DNA from 2 places in the Streptomyces sp. XY431 genome. Region 1 is predicted to be linked to the other one. Evidence: riboswitches for the same ligand, from Rfam matches in the RefSeq annotation. Region 1 holds a riboswitch; the other holds the start of a gene.
The links. Region 1 has a riboswitch for glycine ahead of gcvT (glycine cleavage system aminomethyltransferase GcvT). Riboswitches for the same ligand answer to the same signal wherever they lie in the genome.

Region 1 (5,113 bases):
GGTCCTGGTGGAGGGCGTCGGGGTCGAGGCCGAAGGCCGATTCGATCGGCTTGGCCAGCACGGCGAGCAGGATCAGCAGGATCACCACGACGCCGCCGGCGACGGCGGCCTTGTCCCGCTTGAAGCGGGTCCAGGCGATCCGGCCGAGCGAGCGGCCCTCGATCTTCTTGGCCGGGCTCGCGGCGGCGTCTGCCTCCGGTGCGTTGCCGGCGGTCTTGATGGGTGCGGTCATGGTCAGTTCGGTCCCCTCGCCGACGGTGGCCGGCCCACGGGTGCCGGGCACCGGGATCGGCGGCGCGGCTGGTGCGGACGTGCTTGGGTGCGGACGTGCGGAGGTACAGGAGCGGGGTGTTTCCAGCGGTACGACTGGCTCAGTACTGCTGCCACGCGGGATGGGCGTCACGTGGATCATGCGGTCCGCCAGCGCGTTCGCCCTTGTGGGACGCCAACCACGCGCGGCGGGCTGTTGCAGAACTCTCTGCCATCCGAACTGGCTTACGCCAGCCCTGACCACCGACAGATGCCCAACTGTGATCTGTGTGCATGCACCTCCCCGACCATCGGCATATCCCTCTTCACACAGCTGTAACAGCCATGTCAAGATGGGTTCCATCCGTTTCGGGGAGAACGTCCGAAAAAACGCCGAAACCGGCCTGACAAGGCGTCAAGCCGGTTTCGTGGCGCGGGATTCGGGGCCTGCGCCCCGGTCAGCGACCGGGGTAGCCGGGCCACGGCTGCTGCGGCGGCGGCTGCTGCCCCGGCCAGGCCGGGGCCGGCGGCTGGGTGCCGTAGCCGAAGCCCTGCCCCTGGGCGGGGCCCTGCTGCGAGGCGTACGGCGGCGGGGGCACCGGCGGGTACGGGCCGGTCTGCGGACGGCCGTGCCCGGCCGCCTCCCGGTCGTAGAACGGGCGCGCGTGGGCCCGCATCCACAGCGCCACCGGGTCGAACTCGTCCGCCATCGCCACCGTCGAGACCGCCAGCCCCTCCGGCGCGACCGCGATCGCCCGCTGCATCAGCGCCCGCACCGCCTCCACCGTGGGCGGCGAGCTCTCGTACAGCTCAAGACCGATGGCGAGGTACGGCTCGCCCACCGACGGCCGCACCCAGGCCCGGCGCAGCGCCCGTACCGCCCGCACCTCGGCCGCCTGCCGCTCCAGCAGCGCGAAGAACTGCTGGGCCGGCACCTGCGGCTCGCTCAGCTTCAGCGGACCGGCGGGCAGCCGGTCCAGCCCCGCCGCCACCCGGCGCAGGTCCGCCCACGGCACCCCGACTCCGCCGCCCGGGGCGTGCGGGTTCAGCCACAGCCCCCAGCGGGTCCGGTACAGCGAGGCCGCGATCTCCCGGCCGGAGATCACCTCGTGCGCCCGCGCCCAGCCGGACGCCGCCAGCTGCTCGGGCGAGGTGACGGCCGGCGCGTAGCCGTGGCCGCTGATCTCCATGTTCCCGTACTGGGCGTCGGCGCTGCCCGGCGTGCCGTGCCACAGCAGCATCCAGACCCGGCCCTCGGCGAGCGCGTTCAGCATCGTCTCGTAGGCCTCGTAGCGCTCCGGCGCCACCTCGCGCAGGGCGCGTTCCAGCGCGCCCGGATCCGGGCGTCCGGTGGGCCCCTGGCCCCAGGGCCCCGGTGCGCCGCCAGCTACCGATCCCGCACTCATGCGCCCACCTCGTTGCGCCTCTTCGTTCCTCGTCCGTCACCGGCGGCCCGGCGGCCGTCAGCACGCACCTTATGGGGCACCGTCGGCCACCGCCACGCCGACGTGCCAGGGCCCCTGCCGCTCCCCCGCCCGCGTCCGGCCCGAAAGGCGCCGGACGGACGGCCGGGAACCGGCTCAGCCCCGTACGTGGAAGGGCGCGACCCGGTTCACCATCCACTCGACCACCGGATCGTCCGCGAGGTCGAGCAGTACGAGGTGGACGCCACCGGGCAGCGGCGCGGTTCCCAGCGCGCGCCCCAGCGCCTCGTTCACCGCCCCCGGGTCGGCCGGGGCCGCCGGGTCCAGCTGGACGCCCACGAACATCACGGTCGGCTCGCCCTCGACACTGGCCAGCGCCCGCCGGGCGCTCAGTACTCCGGGCAGCAGCGCCAGTTCGGCACGGCAGGCGGCCAGGAACAGCTCCGGGTCCTCGCCCGGCACCGGCTCGCGCAGCGCCACCCGGCCCCCGGACGGCGCCTCCTGAGCGGCGTCCCAGCGGTCCTCGCGCGGTCCGCGGCGCAGCTCGGCCACACCCTCCGGCGGGACCGGGATGCCCACCGGGGCCTCGGGGTTGACGGCGATGCCGACGCCCAGCGGCAGGCCGCGGGCGAACTCCCACACCGGCGCGACCGCGAACGCCATCCCCGGCGCCTGCTGGAGCAGCACCTCCTGCGAGGAGAACACCGGGACATAGGGGCCGCCGGCCAGTTCCAGGGTCGGCAGGTCCAGCGCCCGCCCCTGCGGGTCGCCGCCGGACGGCAGCGGGATCCACACCTGGCTGCGTGCCAGCACCTCGATCACCCGCGGGGTCGCGCCCGGGTCGCCGAGCGCGGCGGTGAGCACCTGCTCCAGCTCGTTGGCCGGCCATGTGCCGCCGGCCGGCGCCGACTGCGCCCCGCCCCAGCCCTGCTGCTCCACCGGGTTGCCCATCCGCCCCTGTACCGCCCTCCGCTCGCCGATTCCCGCAGCCTAGCGTCCGGGCGGGACGGAACGGGACGCGGAACGGAAGCGATCGGAAGCGAACGGACCCGGGAGCGGAGCGGGGCGCAGAAGGCGGCCCCCTCTCCCGTCATCGGTGCGGACGTGCCATGATGTGCGCGTCTGCGGTGGCATCCACCCAGGCCCTCCAACTCCATACCGGCCGCTCGAACCCGCGCGGGAGAGTCCGGAGTGCCCCGTCCTGGCGGCACAGCCGGCGCCGAAGGAGCAAGTCCTCCCCGGAATCTCTCAGGCCCCCCTACCGCACGGGTTAGGCAGATCTGGAAAGCGGTGCACGGCCCTGCCGTCCGCCCACCCACGGTGCAAGCCGCCATGCTGTCCTTTGCAGGGCAGTGGACGGTGAAGCTCTCAGGTACGACGACAGATGGGGAGACCCAGCCGCCGCATGCCCGCGCGCAGGGTCCGCCCCGTGCCCGGGCCGGTCCCGGCGTGCGCACCCCTGAGTGCCCCGACCGAGGAGTTCCTGGCCATGTCGTCCCTCCGCCTCACCGCGCTCGACGCGCTGCACCGCGCCCTCGGCGCCACCATGACCGACTTCGCCGGCTGGGACATGCCGCTGCGCTACGGCAGCGAGCGCGAGGAGCACCTCGCCGTCCGCACCAAGGCCGGCCTGTTCGACCTGTCCCACATGGGCGAGATCACCGTCACCGGCCCGCAGGCCGGCGAGATGCTGGACCACGCCCTGGTCGGCTTCGTCTCCGCGCTCGGCGTGCTGCGCGCCCGCTACACCATGATCTGCGCCGAGGACGGCGGCATCCTGGACGACCTGATCGTCTACCGCCTGCGCGAGGACGCCTTCCTGGTCGTCGCCAACGCCTCCAACGCCCAGCTGGTGCTGGACGAGCTGATCGCCCGCGCCAAGGGCTTCAACGCCGTCGTCTCCGACGACCGCGACGCCTACGCGCTGATCGCCGTCCAGGGCCCGGAGTCCACCGCGATCCTGGCCGACACCACCGAGGCCGACCTGCCCGGCCTGAAGTACTACGCGATCCTCCCGGCCCAGGTGGCCGGCCGCGACGTGCTGCTCGCCCGCACCGGCTACACCGGCGAGGACGGCTTCGAGATCTTCTGCAACCCGGGCGACGCCGAGCAGATCTGGCAGGCGCTGACCGCGGCCGGCACCGACCGGGGCCTGATCCCCTGCGGCCTGTCCTGCCGCGACACGCTGCGCCTGGAGGCCGGCATGCCGCTGTACGGCCACGAGCTGTCGACCGAGCTGACCCCGTTCGACGCCGGCCTCGGCCGGGTGGTGCGCTTCGACAAGACCACCAACGAGGGCGCCTTCGTCGGCCGCAAGGCCCTGGAGCGCGCCGCCGCCGAGGCCGAGGCCAACCCGCCGCGGGTCCTGGTCGGCCTGGTCTCCGACGGCAAGCGGGTGCCGCGCGCCGAGTACACCGTGGTCTCCACCGAGGGCGCCCCGATCGGCCGGATCACCTCCGGCTCGCCCTCCCCCACCCTCGAGAAGCCGATCGCGATGGCCTACGTGGACGCGGCCCACGCCGCCCCGGGCACCACCGTCGCGGTGGACGTGCGCGGCAAGCACGAGCCGGTGCAGGTCGTGGCGCTGCCGTTCTACAAGCGCGCCCGCTGACGCCGCTCCCCCACCTTTCCCTCGCGAGGCTCGTCCGCCCCTCGGGCCGCTTCGCCGTACCCGCTTCCCATCCTGGAGAATGACGCCATGAGCAACCCCCAGCACCTGCAGTACACCGAGGAGCACGAGTGGCTGACCGCCGCCGACGCCGACGGTGTGTCCACGATCGGCATCACCCAGCACGCCGCCGACGCCCTCGGTGACATCGTCTACGTCGAGCTGCCCGAGGTCGGCGCCACCGTGACGGCCGGCGAGACCTGTGGCGAGCTGGAGTCGACCAAGTCGGTCAGCGACCTGTACTCGCCGGTGACCGGTGAGATCACCGAGGTCAACGAGGACGTCAAGAACGACAACACCCTGGTCAACAGCGACCCCTTCAACGGCGGCTGGCTGTTCAAGGTCCGCGTCGAGGCGACCGGCAAGGTGCTGACCGCCGACGAGTACACCGCGCTCACCAACCCCTCGGCCTGAGCCCCGCCGGGGCGGCCCGCCCGCAGCGGCCGCCCCGCCCGCCGGCCCTCCTCCCTCTCACTTCCGGGAAGACTCCACCATGACGGTTCTGAACCAGTCCCTGCACTCCCTCGACCCGGAGATCGCCGCCGCGGTCGACGCCGAGCTGCACCGCCAGCAGACCACCCTGGAGATGATCGCCTCCGAGAACTTCGCCCCGGTGGCGGTCATGGAGGCCCAGGGCTCGGTCCTGACCAACAAGTACGCCGAGGGCTACCCCGGTCGCCGCTACTACGGCGGCTGCGAGCACGTCGACGTGGTCGAGCAGATCGCGATCGACCGGATCAAGGCCCTGTTCGGCGCCGAGCACGCCAACGTC
Region 2 (5,113 bases), on a different contig from region 1:
ACCGGCGTGCAGCACGGTGGCGGTGAAGCCGTAGTGGGCGAACTTCTCCGGGGTCTGGGCGAAGTTGCTGATCACCATGAACGAGCCGTACATGCCGAAGCCGATCAGCAGGCCGGCCAGGTTGGTGAAGGCGACGGCCGGGCGGGACATCATCTTCATGTCGACCAGCGGGTGCTTGACCTTGACCTCGATGACGCCCCAGAGCAGGGCGACCACGGCGGCGACGGCGAACAGGCCGAGCGTCTTGGTGGAGGTCCAGCCCCAGTGGTTGCCCTGGCTGACCGCGACCAGCAGGGCGGAGAGCCAGCCGGCCAGGGTGATGGCGCCGAGCGGGTCGGCGCCGCCCTCCTTGTCGGTGACCGGGTCGCTGGGCACCCGGAAGGCGACCAGGGCGATCGCGAGCAGGCCGAAGGCCAGGCCCATCCAGAAGATCGACTTGTAGCTCCAGTGCTCCAGCAGCAGGCCGGTGGCGACCAGGCCGAGGCCGCTGCCGACGCCCATCGAGGCGCTGATGGCGGCGACGCCGCCGGTCACCTTCTGCTTGGGCAGCTCGTCGCGGACGATGCTGATGGCCAGCGGGAGCACGCCACCGCCGGCGCCCTGGAGGACGCGGGCGACGACCAGCCAGGTGAAGGAGTGGGTCGAGACGGCGAGCGCGGAGCCCGCGACCAGGCCGGCGAGCGAGATCAGCAGCATCGGCTTGCGGCCGCGCAGGTCGCCGAAGCGGCCGAGCAGCGGGGTGAGCACGGCGGCGGACAGCAGATTGGCCGTCATCAGCCAGGTGATGCTGGAGCCGGAGACGCTCAGTTCCTTGGCGAGCGAGGGCAGGATCGGAACGACCGCGGTCTGCACCACGCTGAACGACAGCATCGCCAGGATGAGGGCCGGCAGGACCCGGGCGCTGCTCTGCTTCTCGGTCGTGGTGGTGGGCTGTGGTGCCTCACTCACGGTTGCTTCCTTCCGTACATAGTGAATGAACTGAAGTAACCATGCAGGGAGATACTTCAGTGTGTCAAATATTCATTGGTTAAGCCTTGGTAAAAAGGAAAGACCCCGGCCATGATCGGCCGGGGTCCAACGGTTCCGTGCGGGTCAGGCGAGCGGCCGCAGCGGAGCCGGGCGGGCCTGGTCCTCGACCGCCGGATGGGCGGCCTGCCGGGCCGGCGCGTGCGCGGCGGACGGCACCGGGGTCGAAGCGGCCGCGGTGTTGTCGTGGACCTCGACGTGCTCGCGGCGCAGCTCGTCCCGGACCACCTCCTCGGCGGTGTACCGCTCGACCACCAGGCGGACCCGCTCGATCGGCGCCAGGTACTTGCGGACCACCGGGCGCTCCTCGCGAAGGGTCACCTCCTCCACCGCCTCGGCGATCTCCTTCTCGCTGAGCGCGGCCCGCTCCGCGTCGCCGACCGGCATCCGCTCGACCCGGACCCGCTCGCGGACCACCGCGACCCGACTTCCGCCCGCCCGGGCCCCTCTCGGGCCCCCCCCCCCCCCGCCGCTCCACCGGCTCGCTGGTGACGTACTTGCGCAGCTTTGCGGTGCCCAGCACATGCCACTCGGTGGTGATGTCCAGGCGCTCCTCGCGGCAGGTGATCTCCACCGGGCCGCTGGGGGCGGAGGCGGCGGGGCCGGCGGCCTCGGGGTGCGCGGTGCCCGCGGCGGGGACGGCGGCCGGGGCGGCCGACGGGGCCGCCGGGGTGTGCGGGCGCGGCTCGGCGGCCTGCTGCGGCGCGGCGGGTGTCGTAGTGGTGGGCAGGGGCGTGGCGAGGGTCCGCACGGGGGCCTCCGGGGCGGGGTCGGACGGCTTGCCGAGGTCGGCGGCCGGGCTCGGGACGGGAGTGGGGGACTGGTGGAGGCCGAGCGGCTTGGGCGGATGCGCGGTGCCCGTGCCGTTGGTCGTACCGGTGCTGTTGCCGGTGTTCGTGACGTTGGCGGGGCCCGGGGCGTTGGTGGCGCTCGTGGTGTTGGCGGCGGCCGCGCCCACTGCGGCCGTGCCCACCGCGGCCGTTCCGGCTGCCGTGCCCCGGTCGGCGGTGGTGCCGAAGTCGAGATCGGCCGGTTTCGATCCCGAGTCGTCACCCGCCGACGGCCGGCCGTCCACCGGGGTGTCCAGCCCGTAGTAGCGGTAGAGCTGAAGCTCCTGGGCGGGCGACAGGTGCTGGCCGACGCCGAAGTCCGGTGATTCCTTCACCAGGGACTTGTCGTACGGCACCCGCAGCTCGTCGCCGGAGAACTCGCTCGTGGTCAGGGGGACGAAGGCGTCCCGGCCGAAGATGCCGGTCCGCACGGCCGCCCATTCGGGCCGACCGGTGGCGTCGTCGAGATACACCTCGTCGATGGTGCCGATCTTGTCCCCGTTGCGGTCGACCGCCTTGTGGCCGATGAGGTCCCGGGGGTCGATGTCGGTCTGCACTCATTCCTCCAGTGCGGTGATCCTGCGGAACTCCCGCAGGACGACGGCCGGCCCGCCCGCCCGGTCCGCCACTTCACACCAAAAGCCATGAACCGGACCCGCGCGACCGGGGCGGGGCCGGACGGGCGCGGCGCTGAGCCGTCCGGGGCAGGCCGGGTGCGCGGCCCCGGCGGCGAAGTGACCGGACGCACCCGTGATCGTCGGGCCTCCCGCTGGTACCCTGGGCGCGACCGCCGAGCCCGCGCGGGAGAGTCCCCGGCAGTGGAAACCGCTGGTCGGGGCGCCGAAGGAGCAACTCCTCCCCGGAATCTCTCAGGCATCCGTACCGTGCGGGATAGGTCACTCTGGAAAGCAGGGCAGGAACGCGGGCGAGGGAGCCGGCGGACCCCACCCTCACCGACGGTGCAAGCCGGCGGGGCGTCCCACGGCGCTCCGCGCGGGCGAAGCTCTCAGGTCCCGATGACAGAGGGGGAGGCCTGTCGGGTTCGTCCGACCGGGTCCTCCGCTGTTGTCCGCAGCGGCGAGGCACCCCGGCGTGCGCACCCCCGCCGGTCCGTGACCAGGAGGCCTCGACCACCATGAACGCCCAGCCGAACTCGGGACGCCCCACCACCCCCGCGACCCTCACCGAGCTCGAACAGGCCAGCCCCTTCGAGAACCGCCACATCGGCCCCGATGCCGCTGCCCAGGAGAAGATGCTGGCCCACGTCGGCTACGGCTCGCTGGACGAGCTGGCCACCGCCGCCGTTCCCGAGGCGATCCGCTCGATCACCGCGCTGGACCTGCCCGACGGCCGCTCCGAGGCCCAGGTCCTGGCCGAGCTGCGCGAGCTGGCCGACCGCAACTCCGTCCTCCGGTCGATGATCGGCCTGGGCTACTACGGCACCTTCACCCCGCCGGTGATCCTCCGCAACGTCATGGAGAACCCGGCCTGGTACACCGCCTACACGCCGTACCAGCCGGAGATCTCGCAGGGCCGCCTGGAGGCGCTGCTCAACTTCCAGACCCTGGTCGCCGACCTGACCGGCCTGCCCACCTCCGGCTCCTCGCTGCTGGACGAGGGCACCGCGGCCGCCGAGGCGATGGCCCTGGCCCGCCGCGTCACCAAGGTCAAGGGCGGTGTCTTCCTGGTCGACGCCGACACCCTGCCGCAGACCGTCGCGGTGATCAACACCCGTGCCGTGCCGACCGGTGTCGAGGTGGTCGTCGCCGACCTGTCCGAGGGCATCCCGGCCGAGATCGCCGAGCGCGGCGTCTTCGGCGTGCTGCTCCAGTACCCGGGCGCCACCGGCGCGGTCCGCGACCTCGCCCCGGTGATAGAGCAGGCCCACGGCCTCGGCGCGATCGTCGCCGTCGCCGCCGACCTGCTCGCGCTCACCCTGCTGAAGTCCCCGGGCTCGCTCGGCGCCGACATCGCCTGCGGCACCTCGCAGCGCTTCGGCGTGCCGATGGGCTTCGGCGGCCCGCACGCCGGCTACCTCGCGGTGCGCGCCGAGTACGCCCGCTCGCTGCCCGGCCGCCTGGTCGGCGTCTCCGTCGACACCCACGGCAACCGCGCCTACCGTCTGGCCCTGCAGACCCGCGAGCAGCACATCCGCCGCGAGAAGGCCACCAGCAACATCTGCACCGCCCAGGTGCTGCTCGCCGTGATGGCCTCGATGTACGCCGTCTACCACGGCCCCGACGGCCTGGCCGACATCGCCCGCCGCACCCACCGCTACGCCGCCGCGCTGGCCGAGGGCCTGCGGGCCGGCGGGGTCGAGCTGCTGCACGGCGAGTTCTTCGACACCGTCACCGCGGTCGTCCCGGGCCGCGCCGCCGCGATCGCCGCTGCCGCCCGTGCCAACGGCATCAACGTCTTCCAGGACGGCGAGGACCGGATCTCGGTCTCCACCGACGAGACCACCACCCGCGAGGACCTGGCGGGCGTCTGGGCCGCGTTCGGCGTCGAGGCCGTCGAGGTGGCGGAGAACGCCGACAGCCTGCCCGCCGCGCTGCTGCGCGAGGACGAGTACCTGACCCACCCGGTCTTCCACAGCCACCGCTCCGAGACCGCCATGCTGCGCTACCTGCGCCGCCTGTCGGACCGGGACTACGCGCTGGACCGCGGCATGATCCCGCTGGGCTCCTGCACCATGAAGCTCAACGCGACCACCGAGATGGAGTCGGTGACCTGGCCGGAGTTCGGCCAGCTGCACCCCTTCGCGCCGGTCGACCAGGCCGCGGGCTTCCTCACCCTGATCCGCGGCCTGGAGCAGCAGCTGGTCGAGGTGACCGGCTACGACGCCGTCTCCATCCAGCCGAACGCCGGTTCCCAGGGCGAGCTGGCCGGTCTGCTGGCCGTCCGCGCGTACCACCACGGCAACGGCGACACCCAGCGCGACATCTGCCTCATCCCGTCCTCCGCGCACGGCACCAACGCCGCCTCCGCGGTCATGGCCGGCATGCGGGTGGTCGTGGTCAAGACCCTGGTCGACGGTGACGTCGACGTCGAGGACCTCAAGGCCAAGATCGAGCAGCACCGCGACAACCTGTCCGTGCTGATGGTCACCTACCCGTCCACCCACGGCGTGTACGAGACCCAGATCACCGAGATCTGCGGCCTGGTGCACGAGGCCGGCGGCCAGGTCTACGTCGACGGCGCCAACCTCAACGCCCTGGTCGGCCTCGCCAAGCCGGGCAAGTTCGGCGCGGACGTCT

Region 2: linked by a shared signal. The riboswitch ahead of gcvP (aminomethyl-transferring glycine dehydrogenase) and the one ahead of gcvT (glycine cleavage system aminomethyltransferase GcvT) in region 1 are both predicted to bind glycine.

What each region holds. Positions count from the first base shown of each region.
Region 1 is NZ_LGDO01000058.1:30,292-35,404, reverse strand. It holds gene ADK60_RS09095 (ABC transporter permease) at 1-232, opposite strand, end outside; gene ADK60_RS09090 (enhanced serine sensitivity protein SseB) at 708-1,655, opposite strand; gene ADK60_RS09085 (enhanced serine sensitivity protein SseB C-terminal domain-containing protein) at 1,830-2,624, opposite strand; glycine riboswitch at 2,841-2,947, shown strand; gene gcvT (glycine cleavage system aminomethyltransferase GcvT) at 3,163-4,284, shown strand; gene gcvH (glycine cleavage system protein GcvH) at 4,372-4,755, shown strand; gene glyA (serine hydroxymethyltransferase) at 4,835-5,113, shown strand, end outside.
Region 2 is NZ_LGDO01000132.1:7,736-12,848, reverse strand. It holds gene ADK60_RS16625 (MFS transporter) at 1-948, opposite strand, end outside; gene ADK60_RS16620 (DUF2382 domain-containing protein) at 1,093-1,443, opposite strand; partial or broken gene ADK60_RS41920 (PRC-barrel domain-containing protein) at 2,048-2,413, opposite strand; glycine riboswitch at 2,648-2,751, shown strand; gene gcvP (aminomethyl-transferring glycine dehydrogenase) at 2,992-5,113, shown strand, end outside.